DNA from 4 places in the Hylemonella sp. P2_B10 genome. Region 1 is predicted to be linked to each of the others. Evidence: predicted binding sites of a transcription regulator. Region 1 holds the regulator's gene; each other region holds the start of a gene.

Region 1 (5,882 bases):
CGCGCCAAGTTCATCGCGCAATACAACGCGCCGGCCACCGATGCCAAGGCGTTGCGCGTGCGTCAGCTGCAGGACGCCTTCAAGGTGGAGGGCGTGCCGGCCATTGGCGTTGCCGGGCGCTTCTATGTGGACGCCGACTATTCCAAGACCATGCCGCGCATGCTGCAGGTGGCCGATTTCCTGGTGGCGCAGGTGCGCGCCGGCCGCTGAGCGCGCGCGACGTCCTCCCCACATTTCAACCGATTTCATGGCATTGACGGAGCACACACAGATGATCAAGCGTAGGGATTTCTCGGCCCTGTCCATGGGCGCACTGGCCACGGCTGGCCTGGGATTGACCAGCAACCCAGTGCTGGCCCAGCCGCGCGAGGGCGCGCAGTTCAAGAAGCTGGACCAGCGCCAGCCCACCGACACCCCCGGCAAGATCGAGGTGGTCGAGTTCTTCCGCTACAGCTGCCCGCACTGCGCCTCGTTCGAGCCTATCCTGGCGCCCTGGGTGGCCAAGCTGCCCAAGGACGTGGCGTTCAAGCGCGTGCCAGTGTCTTTCGCTGACGAGGCTGGCCTGCTGCAGCGTTTTTACTACGCGCTGGAGGCTATGGGTCTGCTGGAGAAGCTGCACACCAAGGTGTTCCTGGCCTACCACAGCGAGCGCGTGCCCATGACCACACCGGACCAGATCGCCGACTGGGTGGCCAAGCAGGGCGTGGACCGCGCCAAGTTCATGGACCAGTACAAGTCCTTCAGCGCCTCCACCAAGGCCAGCCGGGCGGCGCAGCTGCAAAACAGCTTCCGGCTGGAAGGGGTGCCCACCATGGCCTTCGGCGGGCGCTACATCACCGACGGCGGCATGGCCGGCGGCATGCCGCAAGTGCTGGCCGTGGGCGATTACCTGATTGGCGAGTTGCGCGCCGGTCGGCTGTAGGACTGCTGCAAAAAGCGCGCGCAAGCGCTGCGCCGCGCTGCGGGCGTGGCATAGAATGCTTTGCAAATTGCACCGTTGTGGAGAACTACATGTCCGCCGAGAAATTTCGCCTGGTCACCCGCAGTGATTTTGATGGGCTGGTCTGTGCCGTCTTGCTCAATGAGCTGGAGCTCATAGACGACATCAAGTTCGTCCACCCCAAGGACATGCAGGACGGCAAGGTAGAGATTTCCGACCGCGACATCACCACCAACCTGCCCTATGTGCCGGGCGTGCACCTGGCCTTCGACCACCACCTGTCGGAGACCATGCGCAACACCGGCGACCGGCCCAACCACATCATCCTGCCCGACATGCCGTCGGCGGCGCGCGTGGTGTTCGAGCACTACGGCGGCACGGCGCGTTTTCCGGCGGCCTGGGCCGACATGATGGCGGCGGTGGACAAGGCCGATTCGGCGCAGTTCACCCGCGAAGAAATCCTCAACCCCACCGACTGGGTGCTGCTGAACTACCTGATGGACTCGCGCACCGGCCTGGGCCGTTTCCGCGAGTTCCGCGTCAGCAACTACCAGTTGATGATGGATCTGATCAAGTACTGCAAGGACCACAGCATTGCGCAGATCCTGGCCCTGCCCGATGTGGTGGAGCGCGTGGAACTGTACAACGAGCATGCGGCCAAGGCCAAGGAGCAGATTGCACGCTGCACCTCGGTGATTGCCAACTTGGCGGTGCTGGACCTGCGCGACGAGGAGGTCATCTTCGCGGTGAATCGCTTCATGATCTACGCGATGTACCCGCAGACCAACATCTCCATCCACGTGATGTGGGGCATGCAAAAGCAAAACACCGTGTTTGCCACCGGCAAGTCCATCATCAACCGCAGCTCCAAGACCAACATCGGCCGGCTGATGCTCTACTACGGTGGTGGCGGCCATGAAAACGCCGGCACCTGCCAGGTGGACAACAACAAGGCCACCACGGTGCTGCAGGAATTGATCACCCAGATCAACAACGACGGCTGAGCCGGGCGTGGCCAAAGGGGGGATGTTTCCCCTTCTGTTGGCAAAAAAATCCCCTATTTGCAGCGGCACGGACCGCAGGAACGCGTCACGCGCTTACAATGTGATGCAAGATTCATGCCGCCTATGACGCCACATCCCATCACCCCTCTGCTCGCCCTGCTGTTGGCAGGATTTTGTTGCACTGCACAAGCAGAAAAAGCCGACCGCAGCAAACCGATGAACATCGAGGCGGACACGGGTGTGGCGGACGATCTGAAGCAGACCACGGTGTTCAACGGCAATGTGGTGCTGAGCAAGGGCACGCTGCTAATACGCGGCGCCCAGCTGACCTACCGCGAGGACGCGCAGGGCTACCAATACGGCACCGTCATCGCCGAGCCGGGCAAGCTGGCCTTCTTCCGGCAAAAGCGCGATGGGGTGGACGAGTTCATCGAGGGCGAGGCCGAGACCATCATTTACGACGGCCGCGCTGACACGGTCAAGTTCGTCACCAAGGCCATCATGCGTCGCCTCAAGGGGGCCCAGTTGAACGACGAGATGACCGGCGCCGTGATCCTGTTGGACAACGTCAAGGACAGTTTCAACATCGACGGCACCACGGTGAAGAACGGCGTCCCGCAGCCCGGTGGCCGCGTGCGTGTGATGATGACGCCCAAGGGCGAAGCCGCCAGCGGGCAGGCGCCCGGTTCGCCAGCCACGCCGGCAGCCCCCACCCTGCCGGCCGCTTCCGGCGTCCGGCTGCGGCCGAGCCCCTCGCTGAGCGGGGACAAGCAGTGACGGTGGCTTCTCCTGTGCCCGCAACGGGCGGCACTGTGGATGCGGGCGCCGCTGGCAGCCGCCTTGAAGCCCGCAACCTGAAGAAGTTTTACGGCAGCCGCGAGGTGGTGAAGGACGTGTCGCTGGCCGTGGGCAAGGGCGAGGTCGTCGGCCTGCTGGGCCCCAACGGTGCCGGCAAGACCACCTCGTTCTACATGATCGTGGGGTTGCTGCGTGCCACCTCGGGCGACATCCGCATCGACGGCCAGTCGGTGGAGCACATGCCCATACACCGGCGTTCGCGCATGGGCCTGAGCTACCTGCCGCAAGAGGCCTCTATCTTCCGCAAGCTCAATGTGGAAGACAACGTGCGCGCGGTGCTGGAGCTGCAGCGCGACGAGGCCGGCGAGCCATTGAAGAAGCCCGAGATCGAGCACCGCTTGACCAGCCTGCTGCAGGAACTGCGGGTGGAGCACCTGCGCGATTCGCCGGCGCTGGCGCTGTCCGGCGGCGAGCGCCGCCGCGTGGAGATCGCCCGTGCGCTGGCCACGCAGCCGCGTTTCATCTTGCTGGACGAGCCGTTTGCCGGCATCGACCCGATCGCCGTCATCGAGATCCAGCGCATCATCAGCTTCCTCAAGGGGCGCGGCATTGGCGTGCTGATCACCGACCACAATGTGCGCGAGACGCTGGGCATCTGCGACCACGCCTACATCATCAGCGACGGCCATGTGCTGGCCCAGGGCACACCCTCCGAGATCGTGGACAACGCCGATGTCAGGCGTGTGTATCTGGGCGAACACTTCAAAATGTGATGAAACCCGGTCTCTCGCTCAAGATATCGCAGCACCTGGCGTTGACGCCACAGCTGCAGCAGTCCATCAGGCTGCTGCAGTTGTCGACGCTGGAGCTGAGCCAGGAAGTCGACCAGATGCTGGACGACAACCCCTTCCTGGAGCTGGCGCATGACGAGGCGCCGGGCAGCGACTTCGGCATCGCCCAGGTCGACACGCCCGTGCGTGAGGACGACCGCGACGCCGAGTTCGCCGCCAGCGGCGCCGCGACAGAGTACACCGACAGTTCCACCTCCACCACGACCAATGACGAAGCGACGCCGCTGACCGCCGACGACGGCCAGGATTGGGAGGGCGACGGCACGCTGGACATGTCGCCCGACGACGGCGAGTGGGGCGGCGACGCCAAGGCCCACGGCAACAACCTGAACGGCGACGAAGACGCCGATGCCGGTGAGCTGGCGCGCAGCCAGGAGTCGCTGCAAACACATTTGCACCGCCAGGCCTTGGCGCTGCGCCTGAGCGAGGCCGACAGTGCCGCGCTGCGCTTCCTGATCGAGTCGCTGAACGACGACGGCTACCTGGAAGACCCGCTGGAAGACCTGGCACGCGGCCTGGCCGGTGGCGACGAGGAACAGGTGGAAAACCTGGTGCACAGCTTCACCATGGCCTTGAGCCTGCTGCACAACCTGGAGCCGGCCGGCGTGGGCGCGCGCAGCCTGGCCGAGTGCCTGAGCCTGCAATTGCACGCCATGCAGCGCAACATTCGCCTGGACGTGCCCACCGCCATGGCGGTGGCGCTGGCCCTGCGCGTCTGCGAGCAACCCATCGACCTGCTGGCGCGCCGCGACGTCAAGCGCCTGGTGCAGCTGTGCGGTTGCAACGACGCCGCCGTGCGCGACGCCATCGCGCTGATCGCCCGCCTGGAGCCCAAGCCGGGCCGCCGCTTCATCGATGTGGAGCGCAACGTGGTGGTGCCCGATGTGTTGGTCACCAAGATCAGCAATGGCGCGCAGGCGCGCTTTCGCGTGCTGCTGAACCCCGACGTGATGCCCAAGCTGCGCGTGCACGACATCTATGCCAATGCCCTGAAGCAGCACAAGGGCGGCGGCCGGGAAGCCTCCAACTACGCCGCCTTGCAGCAGCGCCTGCAGGAGGCGCGCTGGTTCATCAAGAACATCCAGCAGCGCTTCGACACCATCCTGCGCGTCAGCACCGCCATCGTGGAACGGCAGAAGAACTTCTTCACCCATGGCGAACTGGCCATGCGCCCGCTGGTGTTGCGCGAGATCGCGGATGAGTTGGGGCTGCACGAATCCACCATCAGCCGCGTCACCACCGCCAAATACATGGCCACACCGTTCGGCACCTTCGAGCTGAAGTTCTTCTTCGGCTCGGCGCTGGGCACCGAATCGGGTGGCAATGCCTCCAGCACTGCGGTGCGCGCGCTGATCAAGCAATTTGTGGCGGCCGAAAGCCCGAAGAAGCCGCTGAGCGACAGCCAGCTGTCCGACATGCTGAAGGAGCAGGGCATCGAGTGCGCGCGCCGCACCGTGGCCAAGTACCGCGAAAGCCTGCGCATAGCGCCTACCAACTTGCGCAAGGCGCTGTAAGCGCCGCCAAGGGATCTCCCCGTGAACCAGTTGCAATTGTTTCTGCCTTGCGCCGCTGGCGTCGAGGACTACCTGCTGGCCGAGGCCGGCTTCATCACTGGCCTGCCCGCCGAGGCGCTGGACAAGCGGCGCGGCGGTGTGTCGCTGAACGCTTCCTGGCGTGACGCCCTGCTGTTGAATCTGCACAGCCGTCTTACCCAGCGCGTGCTGGTGCAGTTGTCCCACACGCCCTACCGCAACGAGAACGACCTCTACGAGGCCGCCAGCCAGGTGGCCTGGGAGATCTGGTTCACGCCCAAGCAAAGCATCAAGGTCGAGGTGACAGCCCAGCACAGCCCGCTGACCAGCCTGAATTTCGCCGCCTTGAAGATCAAGGACGCGGTGTGCGACCGCTTCCGCGCCAAGGCCGGCGGCGTGCGGCCCGACGTCAACACCACCTGGCCCGACGTGCGCATCTACGCGCACCTGACCACCGACACGCTGTCGCTGTACATCGACACCTCGGGCGAGCCGCTGTTCAAGCGCGGCTGGCGCGAAGACAAGGGTGAGGCGCCGTTGAAAGAGACGCTGGCCGCCGCCATGATTGCCGCCAGCGGCTGGGCCGACGGCGAGGGTGACCTCACGCCGTTGTACGACCCCTGCTGCGGCAGCGGCACTATCGCTATCGAGGCAGCGCAGATTGCCTGCCGCGTGGCGCCTGGCTCACGCCGGCGCTTCGCGTTCGAGAAGTACCTGCCGTTCCAGGCGCACGTGTGGGAGGCCATCCGGCAAGATG
Region 2 (5,882 bases), on a different contig from region 1:
CCGTCAACGCCTTTCGCAACACGGTGGAAAACCTGGTGCCCTTTCGCGGCTGGGTGCGCCGCCTGAGCGGTGCCGACCAGCACGAGCGCGATGTCGCCGCCGCCCTGGCCGCCGGCATGGCAAGACGCGCCTACCTCAAGGGGCTGATGCAGGCGCATGGGTGCTTGAAGATGGGGGAGAAGGCGAAGGAGCAGGCTGTGCCCGTGGCGCCTACTGCCCCAGTGGCGCCCACCGCACCCTCCATCCCGCCGCTACCGCCACCACGCCAGCCGCAGTGACGTTGCGCCACGACGCGGCCTGGGCGGCACAACCGCGCACCCCATTTCAACCAGCATCCATTAGCCCTGCGCCCGGCGCTTGCGCCAGCGCCACAACACGCGACCCACCCACACCGCCAGGCTGAGCAACAGCACCCAGGGGATGAGGAAGGCAATGCCGGTGATGGTGGATGAGATGCCCTGCGCCAGGTTGCCGCCGAAGTCCCCCGCCGCCAGGCTGATGGGCCGCCAGAACGACAGGTTTTGGTAGGAGATGATGCTGACGTTCAAAATCTCTGTGTCCACCCGCTGCATCAGGTGCGCACGGCTGCCGGTGGCGGCCTCCAACTGGCTCTGCACCTGGGCCAGCTCGCGGTTCACCTTGATCAACGCGTCCACATCGCTGGCGGCGCGGCCGCGCAGCGCCTCCAGCTTGGTGCGGTAGTCGTTCAACATGGCAAGCTGCTTGTCGGTGTCGGCAATCGGGCCGGCCAGGTCTTCGGCGCTGGTGGACTGGCTGACGATCTCGCCCTGCTTGCCCAGCGTCGCGATCAACTTGCGTATGCCAGCCGGCTTGGCGCGAAACTTCAGCGACGCACCGGCGTGCCGCCCAGTGGTGACGTTGGAATGCAGCACCGCGCACACATCGGCCACTGCCTCGCGGCAGGCGGCCTGCGCGGCTTCGAACACCGTGGGCACCTGCTGCGCCGGCACGTCGATGGTCAGGCTGTGTTCATAAGCCAGGTAACGGTTGGGGCTCACTGCCTGGGCGGTGGCTTCCTGGCGCAGCGCCGCCTCCAGCGGCTTCATCTCCTTCATCGCCAGGGCCTTGACCTGGCCTTCGCCTTTGTTGCCGCAGCCCGCCAGTGCAACAGCCAGCAACAGCGACGAGCCTACGCGCAAGCCTGCGCGCCGCGCATTGAATCCAATCATTGTTCTTCCTCCCTCTGTTCTATCAGCCGTGGCACACCACCCGGTTACGCCCCGTGCCCTTGGCCTGGTACATGGCCGCGTCGGCATGCTGCAGCAGGTCGGCCAGGCCGTCGTGGCGGGTGGCCACGCCTATGCTCACCGTCACCTGGATGGTGGTTTTTTGCCACTTGATGCTGTGCGCCGCCACCGCCAGGCGAAACTTGTCGGCCACCTGCGTGGCAGAGGTCGAATCGGTGTCGGGCAGCATCACCGCAAACTCTTCACCGCCCAGGCGGCCCGCCACGTCTGAGGCGCGAAACTCGCGCGTCAGCAGGTTGCCAATGTGCTGCAGCACCAGGTCGCCGGCGGCGTGGCCGTGCACATCGTTCACCTGCTTGAAGTGGTCCACATCCACCAGCAGGCAACTACACGGCGTCGCATTGCGCCGGCACAGCGCAGCCAGGCCCTCGCCCACCTCCATGAAGGCGCGGCGGTTGTTCAGGCCCGTCAGCGCGTCGGCGCGCGCCAGCTTTTGCGCCGCGTCGTGCGCGGACTTCAGGCGGTAGCCAATCTCGATCTGGTTGCGCATGGCCTCGGCCAGCACCTGGGTGCCGCGTATCGCGCCCAGGATGAACAGCGTGCCCCCCAACGCCATGCCCGGCGCCATCTGGCCCGGCTGCAGCACCAGCCACAGCATGCTGGGCACCATCACCACCAGCATGGCCGTGATGGTGATGCCCCGGTGGGCCGAATACGTGGTCACCGCGCCGGCCGTCATGCCGATGATGAAAAACAGGATGATCAGCTGCGCCACCTCATCACACTGCGCCAGCAGCCACGGCGCGCCAAAGCCCCACACGCCAGCGGCCAGCACCAGCGTGGCAATGTAGGGCCACTTCCACCCCAGCACCGCCTCACCCGCCGGCTTGGCGCGAAAGTAGACGATGAACATGGCCAGCCGGATGGCAAAACCGCCCGCCAGCGCACCCAGCCACAGCTGCAGCGACGCGGCCGGCAAGCGGCCCCACAAGATCCAGCACATCAGCGCGCCAATGCCCAGGCTGTAAAACACCGCCGGGAACGACTGCTTGAACAGCAGCGCCAGCGTATCGGCGCGCACCAGCGTTTCGTAGGGCGAAGGCGGGTTGTCCGGCGGGGGAATGGGTGAAGCTGAATGTGGCGCCGCAGGAATTGCGGTCATGAGCGTAGGCGGGGCCATGGGTGGGGTGGGCGCTAGCGACATGGCTCCAGAGCGTATCACCACTGCGCGCCAGGCGGTGTTGCGCGTTTGCACGCCCCAAAGCAAAGAGCCCGGCAAGCCGGGCTCTTTGTCAGGGGCAAAAGCTCAGAAGCTCAAGCCTGGGTCTTGCGGCGGCGGCGGGTTGCCACGCCAACGCCAACCAGCGCCAGGCTGACCAGGGCCAGCGAGGCCGGCTCAGGAACGGTGATGGTGATGTCCGTCTCACCCACGATGCCACCGTTAGCGTCGACAGCGCGCAGGAAGAACGAGTATTCACCCGATGCAGAGGCGTCGAAGGTCTGGCCAAACGGTGCCGCGAACCAACCCAGGTTGCCCGAGTTCTGCATCGCATTGTTGCCTGCCATCAGCGAGGCATAGTTGCCTGGCGTGCAGTTGGCCGCGATGCCTGCATTGCTGGCCGTGCCGTTGTTGCCGAACTGGCTGTCAATGCACGTGGTGCTGAGGTTGAGGACAGACGAGAACGCGTTGCCGACAGCCGGGTTGAAGTCCATACCCAGCAGATAGGTCAACCCGTTGGCAGACAGATTCGAGCCATTGCCGTTGTAGTTGGAATTGACCGTCCAGTCGAAATTCCACAGTGCCAGCGGGCCGGCGCTGGTGGCAAAGCTGCCGTAGGTGCCGTTGTTCTGGTCCATGGTTTCGGTCTGGAAGCGCACCCGGCCACGCAAGCCCAGTTCCAGCCCGGACGAGCTGACGCTCGAAATGGTGAAGTCGCCATTCTGGTTGCCGCCGGTGCCGAAGATGACCGTGGGGGTCACGTTGCCGTTGGTGATCGTGCCCACGGGGGCCGCGAATGCGCTGCACGCAGCCAGTGCTGCAGCGATGAGGCTGAGTGATTTGATCTTGTTCAAGTTAAATCTCCTTTGTGTGACGACGCACATAGTGCGGGGTTGAGGGAAACGCAAAGCTGCGTCTTGCACTGCAAAGCAATATTCGAGCCCCAAAAGGTGTGATCAGGCGAGAGGTTGATATTGCTAGCTTTTTTGTAGTGCGCGCGGCGATCCATTGCAGATTTGAAATGGCGCTGTCAAACGGTTCGACATTTCAAGCGCGACTGTTGTGTGGGGTAGCGCACATACGGCAATGGTTGAACGGGATATCGTCAAAACGCTCGAGCTTGTCGAGGGCTTTGGCACGTCCAACCGGACTAGAATCCGGGGCAAACCACTGAGGCGTGCCAAACCGTGACCAGCCCCCATGCAACGGATGTCAGCGCGAACGCAACCACCCGTGAACCGTCCCGCTTCACGCGCTGGCTGGACAAGCTGAAACGCTTCAAAGCGGTTGTCGTCGCGGTGGCCGGTGTCGGGGCGGTGCTGAGCGGCCTGGTGGGGTGGTACACCACTTACAGAACCGTGGCAGGGCCCGCTGCGCCAGTGGCAAGCGCCGCGCCGGTGGCCCCACTCTCCATCCTCGTGCTGCCGTTTGCCAACCAGACGGGCGACGCGCAAAAGGCCTACATCGCCGATGCACTCACCTCCAGCATCAGCGCCGACCTCAACCGCATACGCGATGCCTTTGTGGTGCCCACCGCCACCGCGTTCACCTTCAAGGACAAGGCCCTGAGCGTGCAGCAGATCGGCCAGGCCGCCGGCGTGCGCTTTGTGCTGCAAGGCAACGTGCTGGCCAGCGGCGAGAAGCTGCGCATCGGCGCACAGCTGTCAGACGCGCAAACCGGCGCGCAGTTGTGGAACGACACCTTCGAAGGCGAGTTGGGCAAACTGTTCGAGCTGCAAGACCTGGTGACCGCCCGCATAGGCAACAGCATAGGGCCCGAGATGGTGGTGGTGGCGGCGCGCGACAGCGCCAAGCGCGCCAACAGCCCCAAGGTGGCCGACCTGATGCTGCGCGCCCGCGCACTGCGGGCGCACCGCCAGTCGCTGGCCAACTTCATCCAGATGGAAAAGCTGTACCGCGAGGTGCTGGCGCTGGACCCCGGCAATGCCGTCGCCATGGCGGACCTGGCCAGCATCTTGGCACTGCACGCCTTCAACTTCATGCAAACCGGCGACCCGGCGCAAGGGCCCCTGGTGGACGAAGCGCGGGAGCTGGCGCTGCGGGCCAAGCCGCTGGACCCCAACCTGCCCAACATCTACATCGCGCTGTCCGTCTACGCGGGCCTGCACAATGACCTGGATGGCTCACGGCGCATGATGGAGGAGCGGCTTGCGCTGGACCCCAAGAACCCGTCCGCCTACATCAACCTGTCTACCGTGCTCACTTACTTGGGCGAACCGCAGCGCGCCATGGATTTGCTGAAGCAGGCCTTGGCACTGCACCCCAAGGGCAGCATTTCCGTGTTCGCCAACATGGCCAACAACAGCTTGATGCTGGGGGACGACGACGCCGCGATCAGCTGGGCCCAAAAGGCATTGGACAAGGATGCCGACTATTTCCCTTCCCACACGCATCTGGCCATCGCCTACGCCAACAAAGGCGACATGGCCAAGGCCCAGCAGCATGTCGCCGAATACAAGCGCCTGGCGCTGGCGGCAGGCGTCAAGACCGGCATAGAGGCACTGCCGGCGGGCATGTCACAGGGCTACATCACGTATTACCAGACGCGCTACGTGCCGCAGTGGAAGAACGCCGGCCTGCCCTGAGGCAGCAGGCGTCATTCGGGTATGCCGGCCAGCTTGGCGGCCTGCAAGACGCGCTTGTTGAACGCCAGGCGGGCAGGCGTGGCGTTCTTCTCCGGGTAGAGTGCCGCCTTGGAGGTCTGGTAGCCAGGGTCCAGGCGCAGCAACTCCGCGGTGGCGGCTTTGGCGTTGTCCAGCTCGCCCAGCAGGGCATAAGACCAGGCCTTGGGCTCCAGGCAGAAAGAGAACTTGGGGTTGTTCTGCGTGCAACGGTTGGCGTAGTCAATCGCCTGGCGGTAGTCGCCCGCCACAAAGTAGGAGGCCGCCAGGTTGTTGAACAGGAAGGTGACCTGGCGCGGGTCCTGCAAGGCCAGGCCCTGCTTCAGCACCGCAATGGAACGCTGCGGGTCGTCCACCGTCAGGAACAGCCCCAGGCCGTTGTAGGCGTTGGGGTTCTTGGGGTCCAGCTCCACCCAGCGTTCCAGCGCCTTCAGCGCGCCGGTTCTGTCGCCCCTGCGTATCAGGTAGCGGCTCAGCGGCCCGTACAGCATCGGGTCGCCGGGGTCCAGCGCCTGGGCCTGCAGCAGCAGCTGGTCAGCCTCTTCCTTCAGCTTGGCCTGCTGCGGTGCGTCCAGCTGGTGGCCAAAGTTGATGCCCCTGTCGTTCAGCACGAAGGCCAGCCGCACCAGCGCCCCGGCGTGCTGAGGCTCCAGCGCCAGCACCTGGCGCAGCAGTTTTTCCATCTGCCGGGACGCCTCCAGGGTGGTGGTTTGGAAGCCCAGGGCGCGCACGCGCAACATCAGGTCGGCCACCTTGGGGGAGTCTTGCCGCTTCAGGCTGTCGCGCGCGGCCAGGATGACCATTTGCGAGCCC
Region 3 (5,882 bases), on a different contig from region 1:
ATGTGCGGCGGTTCATGTCGATGTTTCCTGTTGTGCTGGGGCGTGGATCAGAAATGGTACTCCACGCGGATCATGGGCGTGTGCGCAAAGGCGCCCTTGCCGGCTGCGCCAGCGGAATCGTTGCCGAACTTGTTCTTCCAGTACTGGTATTCCAGGCCGATCTTGAAGCCTTTGGCGCCCACGCTGCTCAGGTCATACATGATCTGCATGTCGATGTTGGTCTCGGTGGCGGTGTTGCCGCCGAACTCGTTCTTGCCCTTGGGCGCGATGATGTTGAAGAAGCCCTCGAACGACAGTGGCAGCTTGCCGATCGGGATGCTCCAGGCGCCGGTGATCATGGCGTGGGTGTCGTAGCTGTAGCGCGGTGTGGACACGCCGCCGGGGAAGGTGCTGTAGGGGGCGTTGCTCTCCCACAGCGCCAGCAGGCTGACGTTGAAGAAGCCGGGCACGTCCAGCATGAAGGTGGGGCCGGCCACCAGCATGCGCTTCTTCGAGTTGTAGCCGGCATCGGTCTTGGTGTTCCAGTCAAAGCCAAAAGTGATGCCCATGTTGCGCACCGGGCCGAACTTGAACGGCGTGCCCGAGAGCTTCTCCAGGTCCAGCGTGTGGCGGTAGACGATGTAGGCCTCTTGGGCGCCGTTCTTGGAGCCGAAACTTGACGGGTCCTTCTCGTCGGACATCAGCAGGTCGACGTTGAAGAAGTTGCTGCCGTATTTGTAGCCGCTGGCGTGCGTCAGGTTGATGATGCTCTTGCTGACGTCCTGGTTGTTGAAAGGCTCGGCATAGGAGCTGCCGTAGCGGTAGCCGATGGAGGTGTCGCTCCAGTCGGCGGCCTGCGCGCCCGTGGCGCAGGCCATCAGGGCGGCCAGGGCCATGCTGTGTTTGAGAAATGTGTGCTTCGTCGTCATGGCAGCTCCTTGAGCGAGGGGTTTGCGGATTTATGAGGGATTACCAGAATGGTTGATAGCAAGTAGCGGGCCAATTGCCTTGGTGCCGGTGGGGGTATGCCGCGCAAAGGATTTATACCGTTTCGCGTCGCGGGGTGAGTACCGACATGCACCCGAACTTGTATACAAGGCACCAGCATGGGGATTTTTTGGCACCAAGGGCTCCTGTTCTTGGTGCGCGTGCGCTGCTCTGCCGTTATGCTGGCGTGCGCGGGTTGCGACAGCGCTTCGGCATGCAACTTGCGTTGTTTGAAGTACAAGATGGCGAAAGCGAACGCCGTCGACTGCCTTAGGAGCCTCGCCATTGCCATGACCGAAGCGCTTGCCGCCCCAGCGTCCCCATTCCGGTCCGAGCCGCGCTTGCAGATGCTGGGCATCTCCAAGATCTACCCCTCGGTGGTGGCCAATGCTGACGTCAACCTGACCGTGATGCCGGGCGAGATCCACGCCGTGCTGGGCGAAAACGGCGCCGGCAAAAGCACGTTGATGAAGATCATCTACGGCGTCACCCGCCCCGACGCCGGCGAGATCATGTGGGAAGGCAGTCAGGTGCACATCCCCTCGCCGTCGGCGGCGCGCAAGCTGGGCATTGGCATGGTGTTCCAGCATTTCTCGCTGTTCGAGACGCTGACAGTGGCAGAAAACATCTCGCTGGTGCTCGACGAGCGTGTGCCGCCCAAGGTGCTGGCCCCGCGCATACGCCAGGTGTCCGAAGAGTACGGCTTGCCGGTGGACCCGGAGCGCCACATCCACAGCATGTCAGTGGGCGAGCGCCAGCGGGTGGAGATCGTGCGTTGCCTGCTGCAGTCGCCGCGCCTGTTGATCATGGACGAGCCGACCTCGGTGCTGACGCCGCAGGCGGTGCTGAAGTTGTTCGAATCACTGCGCCGGCTGGCCAGCGAGGGCTGCTCCATCCTGTACATCAGCCACAAGCTGGACGAGATCCAGGCACTGTGCGACAAGGCCACGGTGCTGCGTGCAGGCAAGGTGTCGGGCACCGCCATCCCGAAGCAGGAGACCGAGCGCTCGTTGGCCGAGTTGATGATTGGCAAGGAGCTGCCGGTGTGCAACCTGCAACCGCGCCAGCCCGGCGAAACGCGCTTTGCGCTGCGCCAACTCACGCAGGCCTCCAGCGACCCGTTCGGCACCGATTTGCAAGAGGTCAGCCTGGAGTTGCGCAGCGGCGAGATCCTGGGCATTGCCGGCATATCGGGCAATGGCCAGCAAGAGCTGCTGAAGGCCATTTCCGGCGAGGCGTTGATGGCTGACGCGGCGGCGGTGCAACTGGCCGGCCAGGACGCCGGCCGCTTGGACGCTGCCCAGCGCCGCGCTTTAGGCTTGTGCTTCGTGCCCGAAGAGCGGCTGGGCCGCGGTGCCGTGCCCGAGCAGTCGCTGGCCGACAACGCGCTGTTGACAGGTTACGTGCCAGGCTACGGCAGGCACATGCTGAAGCACGGACTGATCCAGTTCGGTGCGGTGCGCGCGTTTGCCAGGCAGGTGATCGAGCGCTTCAACGTCAAATGCGGGGGCGAACGCGCCATGGCCAGCAGCCTGTCGGGCGGCAACTTGCAAAAGTTCATCGTCGGCCGCGAGACGCTTTTGGCGCCCAAGGTGATGGTGGTGGCCCAGCCCACCTGGGGCGTGGACATCGGTGCATCCATGCTGATACGCCAGGCCATCATCGACCTGCGCGATGCCGGCGTGGCGGTGCTGGTGCTGTCTGAAGAGCTGGACGAGCTGTTCATGATGTGCGATCGCCTGGCCGTGCTGGCCAAGGGCAAGCTGTCGCGCGCGGTGCCCGTGGCGCAGACCAGCGTGAACCAGATCGGCATCTGGATGAGCGGCAATTTTGACGCCACGCTGGAGGAAAGCGGCGGCCCAACCTCCCAACCCGAATCCACAGGAGAAGGCCAGCATGCCCCGGCTTGAAGCCCGCCCCGAGCCCTCGCGGGCGATGATGGTCGCCTCGCCGCTGATTGCCGCCGTGGCCATGCTGCTCAGCGGCTCGCTGCTGTTCAGCCTGCTGGGGCAGGAGCCGCTGCACGCTTTTTATGTGTACTTCATCAAGCCGGCCAGCACCGCCTATGGCGTGGGTGAGCTGTTGCTGAAGGCCACGCCGCTGACGCTGTGTGGTGTTGGCCTGGCCATGGGTTTTCGCGCCAGCGTGTGGAACATTGGCGCCGACGGCCAGCTGACCATGGGCGCGGTGACCGCCAGCTGCGTGGCGCTGTACTTCCATGGCTCGGAATCGCACTGGGTGCTGCCGCTGATGCTGCTGGCCGGCGCTGTGGGCGGCATGCTGTGGGCGGCAATACCGGCGCTGCTGCGCACCCGCTTCAACACCAGCGAGATCCTGGTCAGCCTGATGCTGGTGTATGTGGCCTATCTGTTCTTGAGCTACCTGGTGCATGGGCCGCTGCGCGACCCGGACGGTTTCAACTTCCCGCAGTCCAAGATGTTCAGCGACAGCGCCATGTTGCCGCTGCTGGTGGAGGGCCTGCGCGTCAACGCGGCCTTCATCCTGTCGCTGGTGGGGGTGGCCGGGGCCTGGTTCTTTGTCTCGCGCACTTTCGCCGGCTACCGCATGAAGGTCAGTGGCATGGCGCCGGCCGCCGCTGCCTATGCTGGTTTCAGCGAGCAGCGCAATGTGTGGCTGGCCTTCATGATCAGCGGCGGCCTGGCCGGCCTGGCTGGCGTGGGCGAGGTGGCCGGGCCCATAGGCCAGCTACAGCCCTCGGTGTCGCCGGGCTACGGCTTTGCCGCCATCATCGTCGCCTACGTGGGGCGGCTGCACCCGCTGGGCGTGCTGCTGGCGGCGCTGCTGATGTCGCTGCTGTACATCGGCGGCGAATCGGCACAGATGGAGCTGCAACTGCCCTCGGCCATCACCGGGCTGTTCCAGGGCATGCTGCTGTTCTACCTGCTGGCGGCTGATTTGTTCATCCACTACCGCTTCAAGCCACGGCACCGCGCCGTGGCTGCAGCGAGCAAGGCGGCCTCATGACGCTGGACCATCTGATCCCTTTCCTGGCCAGTACCGCTGGCGCGGCCACGCCGCTGATCGTGGCGGCCACCGGCGAGCTGGTGACCGAGCGCTCCGGCGTGCTGAACCTGGGGCTGGAGGGCATGATGCTGGTCGGCGCGGTGGCCGGCTTTGCCGTCACGCTGCACACCGGCTACGCCGGCCTGGGCCTGCTGGCGGCTTGTGGCGCGGCGATGGCCGTGGCGCTGCTGTTTGCCTTTCTGGTGCTGACGCTGCAGACCAACCAGGTGGCCACCGGGCTGGCGCTGACGCTGTTTGGTGTCGGCCTGTCAGCGTTCGTCGGCCGCAGCCTGGTGGGCCAAACGGTGCAGCCGCTGGCCAAGCTGAATATCCCGCTGCTGTCGGACATTCCTTTCCTTGGGCCGCTGTTGTTCCGCTTTGACGCCATGGTGTACGGCTCGCTGCTGCTGGTGGTGGTGGTGGGCTGGGTGCTGGCGCGCACGCGGCTTGGGCTGGTGATACGCGCCGCCGGCGAGTCCCCGCAAAGCGCCCATGCCATTGGCCAGCCAGTGATCGCGCTGCGCTATGGTGCGGTGCTGTTCGGCGGCGCCATGGCCGGCCTGGCCGGCGCCTACCTGTCGCAGGCGCTGACGCCCATGTGGGTGGAGGGCATGACGGCCGGGCGCGGCTGGATCGCACTGGCTCTGGTGGTGTTCGCCACCTGGCGGCCGCGCGGCGTGGTGCTGGGCGCCTACCTGTTCGGTGGGGTGACGGTGCTGCAGTTCCACGGTCAGGGTTTCGGGCTGGCGGTGCCGTCGGAGTTTTTGTCCATGCTGCCCTACCTGGCCACCATCGTGGTGCTGGTCATCATCTGCCGCAACCCCAAGACCATTTTGCTGAACCGGCCGATGTCGCTGGGACAGAGTTTTCGGGCTGACTCGTAGTTTGGTTTGCTCTGTGTTGGCTTGTGCGGTGACCGCATGCCAGCCATGCATTGCGCTAAACTTCTGCGACTATTTTTGCGCACCTCGTGCGCCATGGTGCTCCCCTGGCTTCTGACTGCTTGGTTGACCTGAGATTGAGTTTTCTGCACAAGGCTTGCGGGCTCCCTGACCGAAAACGGCGTCAGTTCAAATTGAGAAAATCTTATGTTTGAAACAAGCAAGGCAATTTCACGCCGTATTCACGACAGTCGATTCGCGACCCGGTATTTTGTGGGCCATGGTGTCGACATTGGCGCTGGGCCTGACCCCATCAACCAGTATGGCGAATTTTTTCCACGGATGCAAAGCTGTCGAGCCTGGGATCTTGAAGACGGAGACGCGCAGTTGCTTGCGTCGCTGGACGACTGTTCAATGGACTTTGTCCACTCAAGCCATTGCTTGGAGCATATGCACGACGTGAAAGAGGCCATGCTGAACTGGCTTCGCGTCCTCAAGCCTGGCGGGCATCTGGTTGTGGTCGTCCCTGACGAGGATTTGTACGAGCAAGGCGTATTCCCATCCGCTTTCAACGCAGATCACAAGTGGACCTTTACCATGTGCAAGCATCTGAGCTGGTCGCCTAAATCCATAGACTTGCTGGACCTGCTGTCAATATATTCAGGTGACGCACAGGTTTTGAAAGTTGAGCTGCTTGACGCCACTTTTCGATTTGGGTTGGGGCGTTTTGATCAGACGCTGACGCCCGTGGGGGAGTCAGCGCTGGAGTTTGTCATGCGCAAATCACTGCCGGATGAAAAAATACGGCGTGGGCGGTTCGCTGCTTGAGTGCGCATGGAGCTTGCTCTGGCGTCGCTGGGTTTCGAGCAGGTGGCACGGCAACTCAGGAAGCACTGGCGTAAATCACCTCCCGTACCCGCGGGTAGATCTGCTGGTTCCACTTGCGGCCGCTGAACACACCGTAGTGGCCCACACCGACCTGGATGTGGTGGGTCTTCAGATAGGGGCGGA
Region 4 (5,882 bases), on a different contig from region 1:
CTTTTTCAGCGGAATCGCCTGGTCCTTGATCGCCTTCATCGCATACAACGCGGTGGCGATGGGCCCTTTGTCGTCCTCGGTGCCGCGGCCCAGCAGCTTGCCGGGCTCACTGGTGCTGTCCAGCTCGAACGGCGACTTGGCCCACTTGCTGGGGTCCACCGGTTGCACATCACCGTGGGTGATGATGCCCAGACGATCCGTGCCCTTGCCCAGCCCCACCACCAGCACATAGCCATGGTCGGCAAAGTCCAGGCCCAGGCGCTCGGCCTCGTCCTTGATGACCTTCTTGAAACCGATGAACTGTGGGTTGGCCTCGAACGCCACCTTGCTGGTGGCCACGGTGTTGAAGGCCACCATGCGCGCCAGCGTGCCAACCACCTCGGTCTGGTAGGTGGCCAGCGCATGGCGGGCGGCCTTTTGCGCGGGTTCGCTGGGGGTGGGGTTGGCGGCGTGGGTGCTGGCGGCACAGCACAGCGCGCAAAGGGTCAGCAACAAAGAGGAAAAGGGACGCATCGTGGCCTCGGCTAACAGGGGAACGCCATTGTACGGAGCAAGCTGCACGTCCAGCCCGCGTGGCCGGTTGGGCCTATCAGGCGGTGGCCATCTGCAGTGCCACCGCAGTGGCGGCCGTCAGGTTCCAGGGTTCGGCCACAGGGGCGGCACCGGTGGCCTGCCCTCCAGCCAGCGCCTGCAGCAGCCGCGCATTGCACGCCACCTCCCGCTGCGGGCGCACCAGCCGCAACTGCTGAACCAGCGCCTCCACCGCGCGCAGCAGTTGCAGGGCCTGGGCTGTGTCCGGCCGCCGCGCGCCCAGTGCGGCGATGGCGGCCAGGCAGTCCAGCCACTCGGCGCGCATCTCGTGGGACTGGAAAAACTGCAGCGCCGCGGCCAGATGGCCGGCCGCCGTGGGCTGGTCCCCCGATGCCATGGCCAGTTTGCCAAGCCACAGCCGCGCGCTGGCCTCGCCGCGCATGTCGCCAGCGGCCGTGCAAACCTGACGTGATTTTTGCAAGTGCTGCTGCGCGGCGGTCAGGTCTTCCAGTTCGAGGGCCAGCTCACCCAGCAAGCGTTCGCACTCGGCCTCGGTTTCAGGGTGCCGCACCTGCCTGGCCAGGGCCAGCGATTGCATGAAGTGGTCACGCGCCAGCGCCAGGTCGCCGTCGAACTGCGCGATGCGACCCAGGTCCTGCAGCACGATGGCTTGGTGCTGCTTGATGCCCAGCGCCCGCAACAGCTCCAGCGCCTCGTTGGCCCAGGCCCTGGCCTGCACGGTGTCGTGGATGTGCGCGTGCGCCAGCGTGGACAGCGTGGCGGCGATGTCGGCCGGGTTGCCCAGCGCGCGGCGCAACGCCAGGCAGGTGACCAACTGGTCGTGCGCGGCATCCAGATCGCCCTGCATCAGCGCCAGCGCAGCGCCCACATACAGCGCATGGGCATAGGGCATCGGGTCGGCCTGCACGTCGGGGCGCGCCAGCGCCTGGCGCACCAGTGCGCGGCCTTCCGTCATGTAGCCGCGCAAGCCCCAGAAGCCCTGCAGCGCCACAGCCATCTTGACGCTGATGAAGGGGTCTATGCCGCCAGCCAATGCCAGCGCCATCGCGGCGCGCAGGTTGTCGAGGTCTGCCTCGCCGCGTCGTACCCATTCGCCCTGGTCCTTGCCCTGCAGGCCATCGCGCAACTGCTTGGCCAGCGCAAAGTAGTGCATGCCGTGCGCCGCCGCCACCGGCTCGCTGCCGCCGCTGTCGCGCAGCTTCTCCAATGCATAGTCGCGCAGCGTCTCCAGCAGCTGGTAGCGGGTACCACCATCGCGCTCATCCAGCATCACCAGCGACTTGTCAACCAGCAGGCGCAGCAGATCCATCACGTCAGCGGGGTCCAGCGGCGCGGTGCCGCACACCGCTTCGGCCGCCTCCAGGTCCAAACCGCCGACGAAGACGCCCAAGCGGCTGAGCAGCGTCTTTTCGTCGTCGTGCAGCAGCTCATACGACCAGTCCACGGTGGCGCGCAGCGTCTGCTGCCGCGCATGCAGCACGTGGGGGCCGCGCGTCAGCAGCTGGAAGCGGTCTTGCAGCCGGCGGTTGATATCGGCCACGCTGAGGGTGCGCACGCGCGCCGCCGCCAGCTCCAGCGCCAGCGGAATGCCTTCGAGCCGGCGCACCAGTTCGGCAACGGTGTGCCGGTTGTCTTCCGTCAGGCGAAAGCTGTGGCGGTAGTCCTGCGCGCGCGCCACGAACAGGCGCACCGAACTGCAGGCCTGCAGGGCATCCAGCGCTGCACCGCTGTCGGGCACGGGCAGCGGCAGCACAGGATAAGCCACCTCCCCGGGCACACGCAGGGCCTCCCGGCTGGAGGCCAGCACGCGCAGGCCCGGCGAGCCTCGCACCGCCTGGTTGATGAAGCTGGAGGCGGCAGCAATCAGATGCTCGCAGTTGTCGACGATCAGCAGCAGGTACCTGCCCTTGAAGAAGGCCAGCAGAGCCTGCACCAGCGTCTGGCCCGGCACCTCGCGCACGCCCAGCACCTGCGCCGCCTGGGGCACCACCCGCTGCGGGTCGCGCACCGAGGACAGGTCGAGGAACCACACGCCATCGGTGAACGCGCCCAGGCTGTCCTGGCCCACCTGCAGCGCCAGCCGCGTCTTGCCCACGCCGCCGATGCCGGTCAACGTGACCAGCCGCGCACGCGCCAGATGGGCGCGCACGGACAGCGTTTCCTGTTCGCGGCCGAGCAAGGCCGTGGCGTGCTGCGGCAGGTTGTCACGCACCGGCTCGGCGGCTGCGCCCGTGTGGCTGGCCACGGCTGGCGCCAGGCTGCCGCCATCCGCCTCGGCAAAACCCAGCGCCGAGCGCCATTGTGCGACGGATGCGGGCTGCGCCTGGGGCAGCGGCCTTGGCATCGCCTGGCCGGCCAGCGCGTCCAGCGCCTGGATGTCCGCCGCGGCGTCCCCGTCACCCGGCCACAGCCCCATGAACTGTGCGAACGGCTTGCCCGGTTGCACCAGCAGTGCAGCCGGCGACAGCGCGCAGCCGTGAAGCTGCTGCGCATGCAGACAGGCCAGCGCGTGACTCAGCGGCGCCAGCCGTTGGCGCAGCCAGGCTGGGTCTGGCGGGTGACCCAGGTCGTCCAGGCTTTCCTGCCACGTCCGGGCCATCGCAAACGGCATGGCGGCATAGGCGGTGCCCTGAACCTGGAACACGCGGTAGACCTTGACCAATGCCGGATGGTCCAGCGTGGCCAGCAACTCGGCATGCCGCATGAAACGCGCCAACGCCGCCTCGAAAGCGCCAGAAGGGATCGCAGCAGCGTGCCCGGATCTCGGTTCGACCTGCCCTTGCGTGCCCCGCGCCGCCAGCTTCGGGGGCGCGAACTCCTGCAATGCCGCCAGCCGGCACAGCGCCTGGTCGATGGCCAGGTAGGTAGGGCCGCACACACTGCTGGCCAGGACGGCGATGATTTCAAAATCCCCCACCTGCGTGCCCACAGACAGGGCCGCGGTGTCATCAACTGCGTCGAGGGTCATGGGCATATCACAGGTGTCGGGAAATTTGACGGTGGCAGCCGCGACCCGGCCCAACACACCGGCGGGGATCGAAAAAGCCATTTGTCGTCAACGCTTTACATATTATGATGTTTGTGGCTTGAATTGTGCTTATCGCCCCGGTAGGGACCAATCCGTCACGTTGGGACAGCACGCGATGCATTCACGACTCCAGAAACTGCTTGCCGCCGCCGGTTGCTGGCTGGCCTTGAGCACGCTTGTTCCCGCGCAGGCGGGCATCATCGTGGGCACCTATGACCCGGCGTTTGGCCATGGCTTCACGGGGCTGGGCTGGATGGGCGAGGTGCGCATCGACATGCCCGACGACTGCCTGGCCTTGAGCGCCGCCAGCCTGGACAACGCCCAGTGCCAGAGCGCCCACATGGTCAGCGGCTACGTCAAGCTGTACGACCTCACGGACAAGAACAAATACGAGCTGCTGGATTTCATGTCGCCCACGCTGCGCCTGCACCTGGATGACCTGATCATCACGGACGGCACCCTCGCCGGCATTTTCACCTCGCTGCAACACTACGACAGCGCCGGCGGTGACTGGGGTGGCACGTTCAGCGAAAACTGGGCCCGGCCCCAGGGGACGCTGGGCGGACCGGTCGACCCGGGCTATGCCTTCTACCGCTATGGCTTGTCCATCGAGGGCGACATGGCGCTGCTGCGTGCCAGCGCCATCAACACCAACCAGCAGGGCGATCCGGTCTTCGGCTGCCCCTTTGACCTCGACTATGCCATCTGTGACTCGGAAACCTCGCCCCAGGTGCTCTTCACGGCCCTGGTAGAACCGCCCACGGATGTGCCCGAGCCTTCGGATCTGCTGTTGCTGGGCAGCGCCCTGGCCGCCGCAGCATGGACGCGCCGCAGGCACGCCCGCGCGCACTGAACCCGCCCGGGCCTGAACGGTTCAGGGCCTGCACAGCCGCCCACTAGGCCGGCAGGTAGGTCTCCACCAGCCGCGTCCAGTACGCCGCGCCAATGGTCAGGTTGCCATCGGCAAAGTCGAACTTCGGGTTGTGCAGCATGGCCGAGCCCTCGCCATTGCCCAGGCGCAGGAAGCAGCCGGGCTTGTGCAACAGGTAATAGGCAAAGTCCTCGCTGCCGGTGACGGGGCCGTACGGGTGCATCACCCGCTGCGCGCCCACCAGTTCCTGCGCCACGCCCAGTGCAAAGGCGGTCTCGACCTCGGTGTTGACCAGCACCGGCGTGCCGCGCACGTAGTCGATCTCCACCGTGCCGCCATAACCCTGCACATGCGCGGTGACGAGGTCGGTGATGCGCCGCTGCAGCAGCTCGCGCACCGCATGGCTGAAGGAGCGCACGCTCAGGCTCATGCGCGCGCTGTCGGGGATCACGTTGGCGGCAAAACCGGCGTTGAGCACGCCCACGGTGACCACCGCCGTGTCGGTGGGTGCCACGTTGCGCGCCACCACGCTTTGCAGCGCCATCACCAGGCTGCCGGCGATCAGTATCGGGTCCACCGTCTGGTGCGGACGCGCGGCATGGCCACCCTTGCCGTGGATGGTGATGTGGACCTGGTCGCTGGCCGACATGAAGGGTCCGCTGCCAAACAGGAACGTGCCCACCGGCTCGCCCGGGTTGTTGTGCATGCCGAAGATGGCGTCGCAGGGGAAGCGCTCAAACAGGCCATCGTCAATCATCTGCTGCGCGCCGCTGTTGCGGCCGGCTTCTTCGGCCGGCTGGAACACCAGGTTCAGCGTGCCGCTGAAGTTGCGCGTCTTGGCCAGCTGGCGCGCCGCGCCCAGCAGCATGGTGGTGTGGCCATCGTGGCCGCAGGCGTGCATCACACCGGCATTGCGGCTGGCGTGCGGCACAGCCGTTTCTTCCAGGATGGGCAGCGCGTCCATGTCGGCACGCACGGCCACGCTGCGCGCGCCTCCGCCCACCTGCATGCGGCCCACCACGCCGTGACCGCCGACGTTGCGCGTCACCTCGTAGCCCCACTCGTCGAGGTATTTGGCCACCAGCTCGGCGGTGGCCGCCTCCTTGAACGACAGCTCGGGGTTCTGGTGGATGTGGCGGCGTATGCCGGTCAACAGTTCTTCGGCATCGGCCAGGTCGGTCACCTGGCAGTAGCGTTTCATGGTGGCTTGAGGCATGCAGCAGTCCTGAAGAGGTCAGCCGCCACTATAGGCGTTTCAGGCTGGTGCGATACAGGACGCAGATTGCCCTATTTCAGCTTTACATTGCCCCCACCCAACAACCACCCGGAGCCCCACATGCCCACACTTGCCTCCAACGCCCAGCGCAGAATCCTGTTGCAAGCCGCAGCCGCAGGCCTGGCGGGCGGTGGCGCCTTGGGCGCGGCCCCAGC

Evidence for each region. The regulator sigma-54, encoded in region 1, starts transcription at its own class of promoters, with help from an activator protein. The targets are predictions, from matches to a motif close to TGGCANGNAANCTGCTTT.
Region 2: a site for sigma-54 is predicted at 3,354-3,371, ahead of AC1DX2_RS10650 (PEP-CTERM sorting domain-containing protein). Genes of this name have one in related genera too.
Region 3: a site for sigma-54 is predicted at 964-981, ahead of AC1DX2_RS04865 (outer envelope protein). Genes of this name have one in related genera too.
Region 4: a site for sigma-54 is predicted at 3,635-3,652, ahead of AC1DX2_RS06025 (PEP-CTERM sorting domain-containing protein). Genes of this name have one in related genera too.

Annotation. Positions count from the first base shown of each region.
Region 1 is NZ_JBFUDE010000007.1:165,877-171,758, reverse strand. Features, by position in the region: gene AC1DX2_RS25220 (thiol:disulfide interchange protein DsbA/DsbL) at 1-210, shown strand, start outside; gene AC1DX2_RS25215 (thiol:disulfide interchange protein DsbA/DsbL) at 272-922, shown strand; gene AC1DX2_RS25210 (exopolyphosphatase) at 1,012-1,944, shown strand; gene lptA (lipopolysaccharide transport periplasmic protein LptA) at 2,161-2,721, shown strand; gene lptB (LPS export ABC transporter ATP-binding protein) at 2,724-3,515, shown strand; gene AC1DX2_RS25195 (RNA polymerase factor sigma-54) at 3,515-5,107, shown strand; gene AC1DX2_RS25190 (THUMP domain-containing class I SAM-dependent RNA methyltransferase) at 5,129-5,882, shown strand, end outside.
Region 2 is NZ_JBFUDE010000002.1:608,641-614,522, forward strand. Features, by position in the region: gene AC1DX2_RS10635 (hypothetical protein) at 1-278, shown strand, start outside; gene AC1DX2_RS10640 (DUF4349 domain-containing protein) at 339-1,190, opposite strand; gene AC1DX2_RS10645 (GGDEF domain-containing protein) at 1,213-2,370, opposite strand; gene AC1DX2_RS10650 (PEP-CTERM sorting domain-containing protein) at 2,523-3,281, opposite strand; gene AC1DX2_RS10655 (tetratricopeptide repeat protein) at 3,615-5,033, shown strand; gene AC1DX2_RS10660 (tetratricopeptide repeat protein) at 5,045-5,882, opposite strand, start outside.
Region 3 is NZ_JBFUDE010000001.1:1,002,362-1,008,243, reverse strand. Features, by position in the region: gene AC1DX2_RS04870 (BMP family ABC transporter substrate-binding protein) at 1-16, opposite strand, end outside; gene AC1DX2_RS04865 (outer envelope protein) at 48-908, opposite strand; gene AC1DX2_RS04860 (ABC transporter ATP-binding protein) at 1,257-2,876, shown strand; gene AC1DX2_RS04855 (ABC transporter permease) at 2,863-3,951, shown strand; gene AC1DX2_RS04850 (ABC transporter permease) at 3,948-4,874, shown strand; gene AC1DX2_RS04845 (methyltransferase domain-containing protein) at 5,079-5,699, shown strand; gene AC1DX2_RS04840 (polyhydroxyalkanoate depolymerase) at 5,755-5,882, opposite strand, start outside.
Region 4 is NZ_JBFUDE010000001.1:1,266,416-1,272,297, forward strand. Features, by position in the region: gene AC1DX2_RS06015 (dipeptidase) at 1-513, opposite strand, end outside; gene AC1DX2_RS06020 (ATP-binding protein) at 590-3,520, opposite strand; gene AC1DX2_RS06025 (PEP-CTERM sorting domain-containing protein) at 3,696-4,433, shown strand; gene AC1DX2_RS06030 (M20 aminoacylase family protein) at 4,477-5,667, opposite strand; gene AC1DX2_RS06035 (hypothetical protein) at 5,788-5,882, shown strand, end outside.